2 regions of the Streptomyces sp. NPDC001544 genome follow, and region 1 is predicted to be linked to the other one. Evidence: riboswitches for the same ligand, from Rfam matches in the RefSeq annotation. Region 1 holds a riboswitch; the other holds the start of a gene.
What was found. A riboswitch is a leader RNA that binds a small molecule or an ion and turns the genes downstream of it on or off. The one in region 1 is predicted to bind cyclic di-AMP.
Positions count from the first base shown of each region.

Region 2: another riboswitch for cyclic di-AMP. It lies ahead of ACFY0F_RS24955 (transglycosylase SLT domain-containing protein); the one in region 1 lies ahead of ACFY0F_RS33955 (transglycosylase family protein).

Region 1 covers NZ_JBIAVN010000020.1:18,659-26,250, reverse strand. The annotation lists gene eno (phosphopyruvate hydratase) at 1-301, opposite strand, end outside; gene ACFY0F_RS33955 (transglycosylase family protein) at 619-1,332, opposite strand; cyclic di-AMP (ydaO/yuaA leader) riboswitch at 1,337-1,521, opposite strand; gene ACFY0F_RS33950 (transglycosylase family protein) at 1,711-2,739, opposite strand; gene ACFY0F_RS33945 (cytochrome P450) at 2,885-4,204, opposite strand; gene ACFY0F_RS33940 (nucleoside triphosphate pyrophosphohydrolase) at 4,260-5,261, opposite strand; gene ACFY0F_RS33935 (SurA N-terminal domain-containing protein) at 5,423-6,070, opposite strand; gene ACFY0F_RS33930 (glycoside hydrolase domain-containing protein) at 6,216-7,043, opposite strand; gene ACFY0F_RS33925 (protein kinase) at 7,213-7,592, opposite strand, start outside.
Region 2 covers NZ_JBIAVN010000010.1:162,815-170,406, reverse strand. The annotation lists gene ACFY0F_RS24985 (hypothetical protein) at 1-239, opposite strand, end outside; gene ACFY0F_RS24980 (flavodoxin family protein) at 444-1,031, shown strand; gene ACFY0F_RS24975 (ABC transporter permease) at 1,045-1,926, opposite strand; gene ACFY0F_RS24970 (ABC transporter ATP-binding protein) at 1,913-2,887, opposite strand; gene ACFY0F_RS24965 (outer membrane lipoprotein carrier protein LolA) at 2,950-4,179, opposite strand; gene ACFY0F_RS24960 (polyprenyl synthetase family protein) at 4,420-5,430, opposite strand; cyclic di-AMP (ydaO/yuaA leader) riboswitch at 5,958-6,141, shown strand; gene ACFY0F_RS24955 (transglycosylase SLT domain-containing protein) at 6,147-6,626, shown strand; gene ACFY0F_RS24950 (HAD family hydrolase) at 6,644-7,465, opposite strand.

The sequences.
Region 1 (7,592 bases):
CGTCCAGGTCGAACATCGCCTGGTCGATCAGGCGCTGCTCGGTGGCGTCGTAGCCGACCAGCTCCGGGCCGATCTGCTCGATGACGGCGAGGACGGCCTTCTCCACGCCCTTGCCGAGGTAGCGGTTCGGGTCACCGTCGCGGAGCTCGATGGCCTCGAAGGCGCCCGTGGAGGCGCCGGACGGGACGGCGGCACGACCCGTGCTGCCGTCGTCGAGGCCGACCTCGACCTCGACCGTGGGGTTGCCTCGGGAGTCCAGGATTTCCCGGGCTACGACGACGTCGATGGACGGCACGAGCATCTCCTTCTTGGATGTGACGCTGGAAGTGCGGGGCTGTGTGCCTTGCGGCGGGGCCTTGCGACTAGAGCCTAACCGTCCCCGGGGCATCGGCAGCCGACCGACCGCCCCGTGGACACGGTGACCGTACACATTGTTCCTTGCCGGAACAAAGGGTGGGGTGAAGAGAAGCCCCGAGGGAACGAAAAACCCCGCTCCGGTGCGTACGGGGGAACACGCACCGGAGCGGGGAGCCCGTGAGGGCGGGGGCGGCCCTCACCAGGCCTCCACTGTGGGAGGCATGGTGATGAGGGCACTGTGGTTCGGGTAAGGACCAGGTGTCACTTCAGGTGCAGCTGCTGGCCCGGGTAGATGACGTTGGCGTCGTCGATGATGTCCTTGTTCAGCTGGAACAGCTTCTCCCAGCCGCCGGCGACGTGGTGCTCCGCGGCGATCGAGCTGAGGGTGTCACCCGTGACGACCTTGTACTCGCCATCGCCCTTCTCGACCTTCTTGCCGGTCGGGGTGGTGACGGTCTTCTTCGGCGTCGACCGCACCTCGGAGCGGTTGGCGGCCTGCTGGTCGGTCGAGCGGGTGGTGGTGCCGTTCGACGAGGAGCCGGCGGAGCTCGACGAGCTGCCGGAGTTGCTGGAGCCACTGGAGCTGCTGGAGCCGCTGTACGTGGCGCCGGACAGCCCCTTGCCGCAGACCGGCCAGGCACCCTTGCCCTGCGCGGCGAGGACCTTCTCGGCGATCTCGATCTGCTGGGACTTGCTGGCCTGGTTGGCCTGCGGGGCGTAGTTGGTGCCGCCGTACGCGGCCCAGGTGGAGGCGGAGAACTGCAGACCGCCGTAGTAGCCGTTGCCGGTGTTGATGGACCAGTTGCCGCCGGACTCGCACTGGGCGACCGAGTCCCACTCGGAGGCGGTGGCGGCGGAGGCGCTGCCGGACGCCATCAGCGGGGCGGCGACGGCGGCGCCGGTGACACCGGCGACAGCGATGGCGCGGACGGCCTTGGACGGACGACGGTGCTTGCCCTTGCCGGAAAACAGCATGGATCGATCCCCTCACCGACGCCTGCGAGGTGAGCTGTCGGGTTCGGGCCGGTTGAGTTGCCCGGCCGCACCTCGCGTGGTTCTCGTGCGAGACGCGGCTCCACCCCTAGCCGTTTCCGTCGGTCTGCCGACCTCCGGACCCGGCGCCTACCTTGGGTCCCCCGCTCCTGCCTACGGCGCTTGACGCGACGACTGTTCCCGGGCAGCCGCTGGCAGGATTCGGCGTTGCGGCAGCCGGGGCTCGTGTTGGCGAGCGGTCACGACCGTAGACATGCGATCCGCCGGATTTCAAAGACGATCAGGGCTTCTGAGACTCATCCCACACTTTCACCAAACCGGACAATCAAGCCTAAAACGGGGCGTCAACTACCCCTGCTTTCAACCCTTTTCGACGCTGAGTTCCAGCGTCTGACCGGCGGTGACGTTGTTCGGGTCGGTGCCGATGGCGTCCTTGTTGGCGGAGTAGAGCGCCCGCCACCCGCCCTCGAGGTCAAGGGAGTCGGCGATGGAGGCCAGGGTGTCGCCGGCGTGGACGGTGTACTCGCGTGCGGCGTGACGGCCGGAAGAGGGAGTCGCCTGGCTTTTCGTCACGTCTTCGTCCGCACTGTCGCCCCGATGGCGGCCACCACTGATCGCCCCGGTATCCACAAGGCTCCAAGAACCCCCGGTCTGCCATGAATTGTCCGAGTTGTCGACCTCGGGGCCCGCCGTGGACGAACCGCCACCGCCCTGCGCATGCCCGGAGCCGGAAGAGGCCGTCTTGCCCGACTTGCCCGAAGCGGAGGAGTCGTCCGCAGCGTCGGCACCCTTGCTCGAACTCGGCGGGGGCGAGGCGTCCGACGAGGGGCCGGAATCGGGCGACCCGGATGAACCGGACGCGGAATTCGAGGAATCGGCGGAATTCCCGGAAGTCCCGGAACCCTTCGAACCGGAGGAGTCGGTTGAACCGGATGAATCGCTTGAATGGGAGGAGTTGCCGGAATCGGATGATCCGGAGTCTCCGACGCCCGTGTCGACGTCCACCGAACCGGAATTCGACGTGAGACCGGAAAGCAGGGCACAGGTGGCCCAGGGCTTGGTGCCCAGGTCGGCGAGGATCTTCTCGGCGACCGCGATCTGCTGCGAGCGGCTGGCCTCTTCGGGGCTGGAGGCGTACTCGAGGCCGCCGTGGTTGTCCCAGTCGTCCTGGGAGATCTGCAGGCCGCCGTAGTAGCCGTTGCCGGTGTTGGCGCTCCAGGAGCCGCCGCTCTCGCACTCCGCGACCTTGTCCCACGTGGTCCCGTCGGCCGCGTGCGCGGCGGACGCGCCCATCAGCGGGATGGCGATTGCGGAGCCGGTCACTCCGGCCGCGACGAGGAGAGCCGGAGCCTGACGGGGGCGACGGTGGCGACCGTTCCCGGAGAGCATGCGGTGACCTTTCGCAAGACAGCAGTGACCCAGCGCGGCTAATGCCGTGAGGCACCGCGCTGACGAGTGAACGTATCGGCAGACGATCACTTGTCACAAGTTAATGCCGCGCAGATCACGTGAAGATCACAGAGTTGAACGCCGGTCACTTTTCGTGGTGGCCGCCCTGCTTTTCAGCCGATTGCGGGGCGGGTGTGAACTCCACGGGCAAGGTGCGCAGTCCACGCATGATCAGTCCGCCACGCCAGCGCAAATCGGTTTCTTCCACCGCGAGTCGGAGGTCGGGGACACGGGTGAGGAGGGTGGCGAGCGCGGTCTGGGCCTCCAGCCGGGCGAGCGGAGCGCCGAGGCAGTAGTGGATGCCGTGGCCGTAGCCGAGGTGCTGATTGTCACGGCGTGCGAGGTCGAGGACGTCCGGGTCGGCGAACCGCTCGGGGTCCCGGTCCGCCGCCGCCAGCACCACGAGGACGGGGTCGCCGGGTGCGATGTCCTGTCCGCCGATGGTGAGGGGCCGCGTGGCGAACCGCCAGGTGGCCAGCTCCACCGGGCCGTCGTAGCGCAGGAGTTCCTCGACGCCGGTCTCCAGGAGGTCCCGTTCGCCACGTTCGAGGGAGGTCTGCAGCCGCTGCCGCTCTCCGGGGTGGGTGAGAAGGGCGTAGGTGCCGTTGCCGATCAGGTTGACCGTGGTCTCGAAACCGGCGAACAGCAGGATGAAGGCCATGGCGGCGGCCTCGTTCTCGGTGAGGTGCTCACCGTGGTCGGAGGCGCGGATGAGACCGGAGATGAGGTCCTCGCCCGGCACCGGCTCGGCCGGGAGCGCCTCCCGTTTCTTGTGGATCAGCTCGGCGAGGTAGCCCCGCATCTTCTTCACCGACCGCGCCACCCCGCCACGCGGGCCTCCGCCGTGCCGGATCATCATCCCCGCCCAGTCCCGGAAGTCGTCCTGGTCCTCACGCGGGACGCCGAGCAGGTCGCAGATGGCGTAGATGGGGAGCGGGAAGGCGAACTCGTGGATGAGGTCGGCGGCTCCTTTCGTGACGAACCGGTCGATGAGGTGGTCGGTCAGCTCCTGCACGCGGGGCGCGAACTCGGCGACACGGCGGGGTGTGAAGGCCTTGGAGACGAGTCTGCGCAGCCGGGTGTGGTCCGGCGGATCGATGTTGAGCAGATGCGTCATCAGCTCGGCCTTGCGTTCACCGGGGATGCCGGTCTTGCCCCTGGCGTGCTCCGGCTCGTCGTGGTGCGCCGGGTTCTTGGACAGCCGCGGGTCGGCCAGGGCCTGTTTGGCGTCGGCGTACCGGGTGACCAGCCAGGCCTCCACACCGCTGGGCAGCTTCGTCCGGCGCACGGGCGCGTGCTCCCGCAGCCAGGCGTAGGCCGGGTAGGGGTTGCTGGCGAACTCCCAGCTGAACAGCTCGGGGGCGGGCGCTTCGGGGACTGCGGGGAGGTGGGGGTGGTCGCTCACCCCCTGACGGTATCCGGCTTTCCTGCCCGCGCCCGGGGCCGTGCCCCCTCGGCCGTTACTCCGCCACGCCCTCGGCGACCCGTATCGCGTCCCGGTAGGCTCGCGCGGCCGCCCGCAGTGCCGCCTCCGGGTCCACGCCGTCGGCCTCCGCCCGGACCGCCAGTGCCAGCAGGTCGTAGCCGATGCCCTCGCCCTGGGGCAGGGGCACGTCCAGACCCGCGGTGCGCACGCGGGAGGAGAGCTTCGCGGCGAGGGCGAGGCCGGGCTGGCCGAGGGGTATGCCCTCCGTCACCGAGGTGCGCTGCTTCTCGACCGCCTTGGTGCGCAGCCAGTGCTCCTTGACCTCCTCGGGCGTCTCGGCCGTCGCGTCGCCGAAGACATGGGGGTGGCGGTGGACGAGCTTGGCGACGATGCCGCCGGCCACGTCGTCGACGGAGAACGGGGCCTCGGCGTCCTCCTCGGCTATGCGGGCGTGGAAGACCACCTGGAGCAGGACGTCGCCCAGTTCCTCCCGCAGCTCCTCCCGGTCGCCCGCCTCGATCGCCTCGACGAGTTCGTACGCCTCCTCGATGCCGTACTTGGCCAGGCCCTCGTGGGTCTGCCGGGAGGACCAGGGGCACTCGGCGCGGATGCGGTCCATGACCTGGACGAGGTCGAGGAGACGGGCGCCGGGCAGGTCGTAGGAGGCGGGGAGCAGCTCCAGTTCCGGCATGGTGACGCGGCCGGTGCCGGCGAGGCGGGCCAGGCCGTCCGTGAGGTCCGGATCGCCCTCGCCCGTCGCCACGACCACCACCGTGCGGCCGCCGGCGCAGGCGTCGACGAGTTCCTGGGCGGTCGGGGCGGCCTCGTCGACGGGTATCCCGGCCTCGCGCAGATAGGGCAGCTGCGGATGCGCACCGTCCGCGCAGAGCACACGGTCGGCGGTGCGCAGCGCCTGCCAGGCGGGCCAGGACAACAGGCCCGGGGCGACCCGGTGGCTGGTGGTGAGCAGGACGATCCGGCCGGGGGCCGTGTCCGGGCCCGGTGCCTGGGTGTCTTCGAGGCTGGTGGTGTTCACGCTTCGAACGTAACGCACGCCTGCCGGTCACCTCCCGCGTTGTCCACAGGGTGTGGGCGATGATCGGTTCGTATGACTGACCTGGGGTGCCTGACCTGGTGCGGGCGCCATGGTGCGACCGCGCTGGTGTGACCGACCTGGTGCGACCGACCTGTGCCGGCCTATGCCGTCTCCTGCGTCCCGCCCGCCGTGACGTCCCGTACCCACGGCGTCTTCGCGTCCACCCGGCTGCTCTTCTGCACGTCCCAGGTGCCGTAGCGCGGGTTCAGGTCGACGTGGAGCTCCTCGGACGCGGTGGACAGCGTCTTCCAGAACGCGGGGTCCGTGGTCTGCGTGCCGAGCTTGCCGGCGAGTTTCGTCGCCTCGACCTGCAGGCGCAGATTGTCGTCGAGGCGCTTCGGCGCGATGCCGTACTTCTGCAGCCAGGTCGCCTCCAGCCCCTTCGAGCCGCCCGCCTGCTGCTCCAGACGGGCCCGCATCTGCTGGATCTCCAGGCGGCTGACCGTGATGCCCTGGTCCTGCGCGGCGCGGTGCAGCACCCGGTCGAGGACCATGTTGTGCAGGGTGTCGCGGGTGAGGCTGCTGGTGGCGGCGAGGACCTGCTGGTACTGCGTCTCGTCCGGCACCGCGGCCTTCTGCGCCTGGCGCACCTCGTTCACCCGGCCCTCCAGCTGGGCGACGGTGATCCGCTGCCCGCCGACGACGGCCGCAGCACCCGGGTGCGCTTCGTCTCCGCACGCGGTGAGCAGGGGGGCCGCGGCGGCGATCGCGGCGGACAGGACGAGCGCGGTGCGTCGGCGGCGGTGCAAGGGGACCTCCAGGGGAGATTGTGCGACGGTGCACAAAGTCTTGCGGTGATCGATGGTAGGCAGTGGGCGAGCTCTGGCCAACCCATTCGACCAACGATTCGCGCGCGCTTCGGGCACCGTCGCGCCGTCCCGGCCGGGCGGCCGGTCAGCCGGTGATGGCCACCGGCGCGTCCCACGCGTCACGGTCGACGGTGATCGTGACGCCGCCGTACGTCTCCTTGCTGTTGACCATGTACTGGTGGGCGCGGCTGTGGCCGGTGAACTGGGTGGAGCCCCACGGCCAGTCCGCGGTCGTGGTGTTCTGCTTGTCCCACAGCGCGTACCAGAGGTTGCCCGGCAGGTCGGTCTTGTCCGTGGCGGTGGCGACGGCCTTGGCGCTGGAGCTGGTGAAGCCGTAGTAGCCGGTGCGGTACGTCTTGGCGTGCAGGCCCTTGTCGAAGGCGCGGACATACGTCAGCACGGCGTCGTTGCACGACTTGTTCGTGATGTCGTACGCCTCCATGTCCAGGTAGATCGGACTGCCCGCCTTCATGCCCAGGGCGGAGGCCTTGGCCACGGCGTCGGAGGCGTCGGAGGCGCCGAGGGAGGCGGCGGTGGAGGCGGTCAGCTTCTCCGGGTTGGAGCCCGACTGGCAGGGCGGCTGCGCGCCGACGTAGAGCGGGATCAGCTTCCATCCGATGCCGCTGACGGACTTGACCCAGGAGGCGGTCAGGTTGGGCTGGGCGCAGCCGCGGTTCTTGCCGCCCACGTAGACGGCGGCGGCACCGTAGAAGCCGGTGTGCCAGGCCTTCATGGCCGACAGGGAGGGCGCGGCGCAGGTGTCGAACGCGCGGCCGGTGTACGTCTTCTGCGCGGGCCAGGTGGTGGCGGCCATGGAGGTCTGCGCGGCGATGCCCGCTCCGGCCACGACGGCGGCACCGGCGACGGCCCACGTGATGTATCTGCGCTTCCTGGACTGCCGATGGCTCGACATGAGAACCCCACCCCTGTGTGCTGCTGTGTGTGCTGTTGTGTGTGCTGCTTGGTGCCGCTGCTTGGTGTGCTGATGTGAAAAACGGACCGCAACCTATCCGGTGCCGGGTCCGTGTCCTGAGAACTCCGCCCCAGGAAGAGCACAAGGATCTCCCAGCGGACGGCAAAGCCTAGCCACGGACCTGCCCCAGCCACTGCAGGGTCCGCCTGATCTCGGCGGCCAGCGGGTTGCCGGGGCCGTGTACCCGCTCGACGTCCAGCAGCAGCCGCCCGAGCGTGTCATGGGCGGCGGGCCGGTCGCCGAGGGCGAGCAGCAGGTGGCCGATGCGGCGGCGGACGTCGTGGGCGAGTTGCGGATCGCCGGAGACGTACTGGTTCTCGTAGTACGGCAACAGCGCCCGGTACTCGGCGAGTGCCGCCGCCGGTTCGCCGAGCTGTTCCAGGCACTGGGCGGCGTCGTAACGGAAGCGCAGGGACTGCGGGTCGGCCTGGCCGGCCTCGGCGGCGCGTTCGTCGGCGAGGCGGCGCAGCTCGGGCAGCGCGCGCCGGT
Region 2 (7,592 bases), on a different contig from region 1:
GGGACGACGCAGCCGACGCGCTCGTCGTGGATGGTGGCCTGCACGGACCGGCCGAGGCTGATGGCGAGGCGCTGCAGATGGTTCAGGACGGCCTGCTGGATCTCCTGGCCGGGGGCCGCGACGACGGCCACGCCGCCGACGGAGGCGCTGCCCGAGCCCGACACCCGCACATCGAGCGGGGCTGCCGGGTGGAGGTCGCTCCACTGGTCCCGCTTCTTCTCGAAGCTGAGTCGAGCCATCGGTTTCCTCACTCCCCCGGCATCACGATCCGGTCGTACGCGTCCCTGCCCCCGAGTGTCCCCGCTACACCCCCGTCCCCGCGTCACCACGACGTCACAGCCTCGCACCAGCCGGGCGCCCCCTGGGCAATTGCTTGCGTGTGCATATAATGCAGGCGCTTGTACTCGCGTCGTACGACGACCATGCCGATCCCTGGGGGACCCATGACCCGCCGCTTCCTGTTCGTGCTGGGCAGCGCCCGCGCCGACGGCAACACCGAACTCCTGGCCCGCACCGCCGCCGAACAACTGCCCGGGGACGTCGCGCAGCAGTGGATCAGCCTGTCCGAGCACCCGCTGCCCGACTTCGAGGACCTGCGGCGCGACAGCGACCACGTGCGGCCGCCCGCCGACACCAGCACCGGCCTGCTACTGGAGGCGACGCTCGCGGCCACGGACATCGTGATCGCCTCGCCGCTGTACTGGTACTCGGTGTCCAGCCTCGCCAAGCGCTACCTGGACCACTGGTCCGGCTGGCTGCGCACCCCCGGCCTCGACTTCAAGGCGGCCATGGCCGGGCGCACCCTGTGGGGCGTCGCCGCCCTCGCCGACCGGGAGCCCTCGGTGGCCGACCCGCTCATCGGCACGCTCAACAACTCGGCCGCCTACCTGGGGATGCGCTTCGGCGGCGTGCTGCTCGGCAACGGCAGCGCACGCGGGGACGTACGCAAGGACACCGAGGCACTGACCCGGGCGAAGACGTTCTTCGCCGGCGAGGCGCCGCTCGCCCGCTTCCCGTACCAGGACCGCTGAGCACTGCCCTCCGCTACGCGGTGATGTCCTTCGCCGTGAACCTCGCCCAGGCCGCCGACCCGAACACCGCCGCGTACAGGGCCTGGAGACCGAGGTTCTTCACCAGGTCGTCCCAGTAGACCGGATCGCGCATCAGGTCGGCGAAGGACAGCCAGTAGTGGGAGAAGAAGTAGGGCTGGAGTGCGTGCAGCTGGGGTATCTGGTCGAGGATCTGGACGGTGATGAGCAGGCCGACCGTGGTCGCCATCGCCGCGATGCCGCTACCCGTCAGCGTGGAGACGAACAGGCCGAGCGCCGCGACGCCGACCAGTGACGCGGCGACGACCAGGGCGATCAGCAGGGCACGGGCGAGGCCTTCGGCGAAGCCGATCCGCGTGCCCGAGATGGTCGTCAGGTCGCCGAGCGGGAACAGCAGCGCGCCCACCAGGAGGGCGGAGGCGGCAACCACGAAGGTGGCGGCCAGACAGAAGGCCATGACCGTCGCGTACTTGGTCAGCAGCAGCCGGGTGCGACCGGCCGGGGCGACCAGCAGATAGCGCAGCGTCCCGGTGCCCGCCTCGCCCGCGATCGCGTCGCCCGCCACCACGCCGACGGCCATGGGCAGGAAGAACGGGAGCGTCGCCGCAAGAGCCGTGAACACCAGGAACAGCCCGTTGTTGGTGATCTGCGCGATGAACGCCGGGCCCTCGCCCCCGCCACCGCGGCCGCCGGCCGGCGAGCCGCCCCGCGTCTCGATCTTCACGGCGACCCCGACCAGGACCGGCACCGCGGCCAGCACACCGAGCAGCGCCAGCGTGCGCCAGCGACGGAAGGTGACGACCAGTTCGTTGCGCAGCAGCCCGAAGGTCCACAGCGGGGTGGGCCGACGTACGGCCACCGCCTCAGCCGGCGACATCGAAGCCCTCCCCCGTCAGCGCCACGAACGCGTCCTCCAACGAGGCTCGTTCCACTCCGAAGCCGCGCACCCGCACCCCGGCCGTCACCAGCGCCGCGTTCAGCTCGGCGAGGTCACGGTCGGGCGGTTCACCGCTCACCCGGTCGTCGGCCACGACCACGTCCCCGACCCCCTGCTCCTTGAGCACCCGGGCCGCTTCACCCGGATCCGGCGTGGTGACCATCAGCCGCCCGCGTGTCCCGGCCGCCAGTTCGGCCACCGTGCCCTGGGTGATCAGCCGGCCGCGTGACATCACCGCGACATGGCTGCACACCTGCTCGATCTCGTCGAGGAGGTGCGAGGAGAGGAACACGGTGGTGCCGTCCGAGGCCAGTTCCCGCACCAGGGCGCGGATCTCCCGCATGCCCTGCGGGTCGAGCCCGTTGGTCGGCTCGTCCAGGACAAGCAGTCTGCGGGGCTGAAGCAGTGCGGCGGCCAGTCCCAGGCGCTGTTTCATGCCGAGGGAGTAGGCCTTCGCCTTCTTGCCTGCGGCGGCCGTCAGCCCCACCCGGTCCAGTGCCGCCGCGACGCGGGCGCGCCGGGTGCGGGGATCGGCGGTCGGGTCGGCGGCGTCGTAGCGCAGCAGGTTGTCCCGGCCGGTGAGGAAGCCGTACAGGGCCGGTCCCTCGATGAGCGCGCCGACCTGCGGGAGCACGGTGCGCGTGGCCCGGGGCATGGGATGTCCCAGGACGCGGGCGGTGCCGGAGGTGGGCTCGATGAGCCCCATCAGCATGCGGATGGTGGTGGTCTTGCCGGAGCCGTTCGGACCGAGGAAGCCGAAGACGCTGCCTGCCGGGACGGTCAGGTCGAGACCGTCGACGGCGAGCTGCCCGCCACGGTAGCGCTTGGTGAGCGCGCGGGTGCGGATGACACTGTCATCCGTGCGCCGCGTGTCCGGCTCCGTGGCGGACGGTTCGTCCATCGGCTCCCCCGATTCCTCGTGCGTGCGGTCGTGCGCGGGTACCCGCGTGGCGCGACCGGCGCCTACCGGGCCGCGTCGGCCGCCTTCACCAGCGCGTTCTTGGTCACGGCGCCGACGTACACCTTGCCGTCGTCGGTTATCAGGGCGTTGACCAGGCGGGTGGAGAACACCGTGCCCTTGCCGAACTTGCCGGTGACGTGGTCGCCGATCGAGCCGAGGAAGCCGCCCAGGTCGCCGCCGCCCGAACCGGAGGGCAGGCCGCCGCCCTCGCTGCCGCTGTCGAAGGTGGCGATCGAGTTCCAGCCCTTGCCGATGACCTTGAAGCCGTCGGCTCCCTTGGCGAGGTCCCCCTCGGACTTCGGGGCGCCCTTCCCGGGCTGTGGGAAGCCCTTGCCGGGCGCCTTGCCGGCGTCGTCCTGCTGGGTGACCTTCGCGCCCTTGGGCGGGGTGAAGTGGAAGGTCGAGGCAGCCGGCTTGGCGAAGCTGACCTGGGTGAAGCCCGCGTCCAGCACGGCGGCGCCACCGCTCGCCGGGGTGAGGGTGAACTTCAGCGGCATCCCTGTCTTCGCGTCCACCGCGATGCTGATCGCACCCACCGTGGTGCCGGACTGCTTCGGCTTGACGAGCAGCTTGTAGGCGTCCCGGCCGGCGACCTGGACGGTGCCGTCTACGGTCACGGACGTGGTGTCGTCGACGGACTTCAGGGCCTCGTCGGCGAAGTCCTTCGGCGTGGCGGGGGTCTTCTCCCGCTGCTCCTTGCCGTGCTGCTCGGCGGTGCCGTGGTAGACCTCGTCGGACTTGCTGTCGTAGCCCCAGACGTCCTTGCCGTCGTGGATGAGGCTGTACTCGGCGGCGCGCTCGATCAGCGACACCTTCTGACGGTCCGGCCCGTCGGCCGCCACGCGCAGGGTGTGGCTGCCCGTCAGCAGCTCGGTGAACTTGGACTGCGGGTCCGCCGACGATCCGCCGCCGCCCTGGCCGGCCCCGGACAGCAGGCCGCTCTCCAGGCCGCCGAGATCCGGCAGACCGAGGTCGGTGCTGACCCGCACCGTGCCGGAGAGCTGCTGCACGTCCGACTTGGCGATCTTGTCTATGAGCTGCTGCGCGGTGATCTTCGGCAGATCGGGGTCACCGGAGTCGGCGAGCGCCGGGACCAGCCCGATGGTCGCCGCCGCCACCCCCACCACCGCGACCGGAACGACGTAGCGGGCCGCCTTGCGGCGTCCGGCGGCCGCGGTGTCGTCGACCATCGCGTCGTCGGCCGTGGTGTCGTCGGATTCGTACGGTGCCATGTGTGCCTTACCTCCGTCGTCGGCGGCGGCCGTCCTCACACGTTTGGTCCCACCCTGAGCCGCCATTCTCACCCGAATCGGTGAGGAGTGGTGATTTCCGTGGTTTCCATCTGACCAAATCGGCCGTGAGGACGCGTCAGCCCCGGGAGCCAACTCGACGTACGCCTGCGGTATGACACGGGGAGGCGAGATCTCCACCCGACCCGTAGGGGTCGGGGGCACAAGTGAGCGGGGCGCCTGCTAACCGGCCCGGTGGACCACCGCGTCGCACAGTTCCATCAGCGCCGCCTTCGCGTCGCACTCGCGCAGTGGGGCCAGCGCCGCACGCGCGTCCTCCGCGTAGCGCACGGTGTCCCGGCGGGCCTGCTCCAGCGCGGGATGGGCGCGCAGGCCGGCGAGGGCCTCGGCGTGCCGGGCGTCGTCGGTCAGGTCGGAGTCGAGCAGGCGGCACAGGGCGACGTCCTCGGCCAGCCCGAGCCTCGCCGCCCGTTCCCTGAGGCGCAGCACGGGCAGGGTCGGGATGCCCTCGCGCAGGTCGGTGCCCGGGGTCTTGCCGGACTCGTGGGAGTCGGACGCGATGTCCAGGACGTCGTCCGCGAGCTGGAAGGCGACGCCGAGCCGCTCGCCGTACTGGGTGAGGACGTCCACCACCGCCTCGTCGGCCCCGGACATCATCGCGCCGAAGCGGCAGGAGACCGCGACCAGCGAGCCGGTCTTGCCGCTCAGCACGTCCAGGTAGTGCTCGACCGGGTCCCGGCCGTCCTGCGGCCCGGCGGTCTCCAGGATCTGCCCGGTGACCAGCCGCTCGAACGCCAGGGCCTGCACCCGTACGGCCTCGGGGCCGAGGTCGGCGAGGATCTGCGAGGCGCGGGCGAAGAGGAAGTCGCCGGTGAGGACGGCGACGGAGTTGCCCCAGCGGGCGTTCGCGCTGTCCACGCCGCGGCGCACCGTGGCCTCGTCCATGACGTCGTCGTGGTACAGCGTCGCCAGGTGGGTGAGCTCGACGACGACGGCCGAGGGCACGATCCCGGGTGCGTACGGGTCCCCGAACTGCGCCGCGAGCATCACGAGCAGCGGCCTGAACCGCTTCCCGCCCGCGCGCACGAGGTGCTGCGCGGCCTCGGTGATGAAGGGGACCTCACTCTTGGTGGCTTCGAGCAGACCCTCCTCGACAGCCGCCAATCCGGCCTGGACATCGGCTTCCAGAGCCTGGTCCCGCACGCTCAGCCCGAATGGCCCGACGACGGTCACGAGGGGTCTCCTGTCTGCTGGTGTCTGCTGGCGATTACGCGGTTTGTCGATAGGTCGCTGCCCTCACTCGAGTCAGCGTATCCGGTCGGCTTTCGATCACCGAGGGCGCCCACCGTTACAGGCCGGGCGCTATCGGATCACGACCGTTATGTTTTCGATCGGTCGATAAGGACGGATATTTATCCGCTTACCCGGAAGTACGACTGGAGTACCTCGACCAAAGCAGCCGACTCCCCTCACCCTGCCCGCCGGGATTACCGGCACCGCGCCCTTCATGCCCTATTTGCCGCGATTGCCATTTCGTGAATTGGGTCACGCCGCCTACCAGGAGGGGCCCGACACCCCAGACCGCTTTTCCCCGTTCACCTCTGGCCAGTTGAGGCTTGGCAGACGCAAAGGATCAAGTGCCCCATACACGATAGAACAAGGTCAACTAGGACTTTGTGTGAATCCAAGGCTTGTTCCGGACATGTGCTCTCGCATACGTTCCCGGCCGTCGGGCGGACGCCGAATCCTGCCGCCGCCCATCAGACCCATCGACGAACTCATTCGCGTACGGCAGGAGCGGGGGACCCAGGTAAGCCGCCGGTCCGGGCGACACCCGTCGTCCCGGGACGGCTCGGGGTGAAGTCGTGCCGCCTTCGGGCGGCACGGCCGGGCAGCTCCCAGCCCGAACCCGACAGCTCACCTCGCAGGCGACGGAGAGGAACTTCGCCATGTCTGCTGCCGCTCAGCACCGCCCTGCCCGCTTCGCCCGCATCGCCCGCAGACTCGCCGCCGCCGGCGCCGGGGCCGCCGTGATCGCCCTGCCGCTGGCCGGCGCGACCAGCGCCTCGGCCGCCACGCCCACGACCGCGCCCAGCACGGTCACGTACCCGAACAACCTGGACGGCTGGATCCGCGACTCGCTCGCGGTCATGGCGCAGCACGGCATCCCCGGCACGTACAACGGCATCTACCGCAACGTGATGCGCGAGTCCTCGGGCAACCCGCTGGCCATCAACCTCTGGGACTCCAACGCCGCCGCCGGCACTCCGTCCAAGGGCCTGCTGCAGGTCATCGCCCCGACGTTCAACGCCTACCACGTGTCCGGCACCTCGTGGAACATCTACGACCCGATCGCCAACATCACGGCCGCCTGCAACTACGCCGCCCACCGCTACGGCTCGATCGACAACGTGTACGGCGCGTACTGACCGGCTGACCGGTTCCCTCACGGGAAGCATCTTTCGAGGACGACGGCGATGCCGTCGTCCTCGTTCGACAAAGTGATCTCGTCGGCCACCGCCTTGAGTTCCGGGTGCGCGTTGGCCATGGCCACACCGTGCGCAGCCCAGTCGAACATCGGGATGTCGTTGGGCATGTCCCCGAAGGCGACCGCCCTGTCGGGGCTCAGCCCGAGGTGGTCGGCGGCCAGCGCCAGCCCGGTCGCCTTGGTCACACCGCACGGCTGCAATTCGACGGTTCCCGGTCCCGACATGGTGACCGTCGCCAGCGAGCCCACGGCCGCGCGGGCCGTGGCGGCCAACTCGTCGTCCGTCAGTGTGTGATGGCGCAGCAGGACCTTGCTGATCGGCTCGCACCACAGGTCGTCGCGCCGCCGGACCCGCACGGCGGGCAGCGTCGGGTGGGGCATCAGATAACCGGGTTCGATGAGCGTGAGCCCGTCCACCCCGTCCTGGTCGACGGCCGCGTACACCTCCCCCACCTCGGCCTCGATCTTGCCGAGCGCGGTCTCGGCCAGCTCCCGGTCCAGGGTGACCGACCACAGCAGGCGGTCGGCACCGGCGTCGTACACCTGCGCCCCCTGGGCACACACCGCGAGTCCCCTGCCACCCAGGTCGTCGAGCAGCGGCCGCACCCGCGGTGCCGGGCGTCCGGTCACCACGAGGTGCCGGGCACCCGCGTGCCCGGCACGCGCGAGGGCGGCCAGGGACCGGTCGGAGAGGGTGTCGTCGCCACGCAGGAGCGTTCCGTCGAGATCGGTCGCGACGAGGGTGAAGGCGGGGAGCGGATTTCCGGGGGGTGCGGCCATGATCAGAGAATACGGACACCACGCCCCGGCAACTCACCGCTGTTTTCGGCCTCAGCCGTGCACCGCCGCCGGGTGCTTCGCCGGACGCGGCGAGGCCGGCCCGGTGCCCGCGGACGAAGCGCGTGAC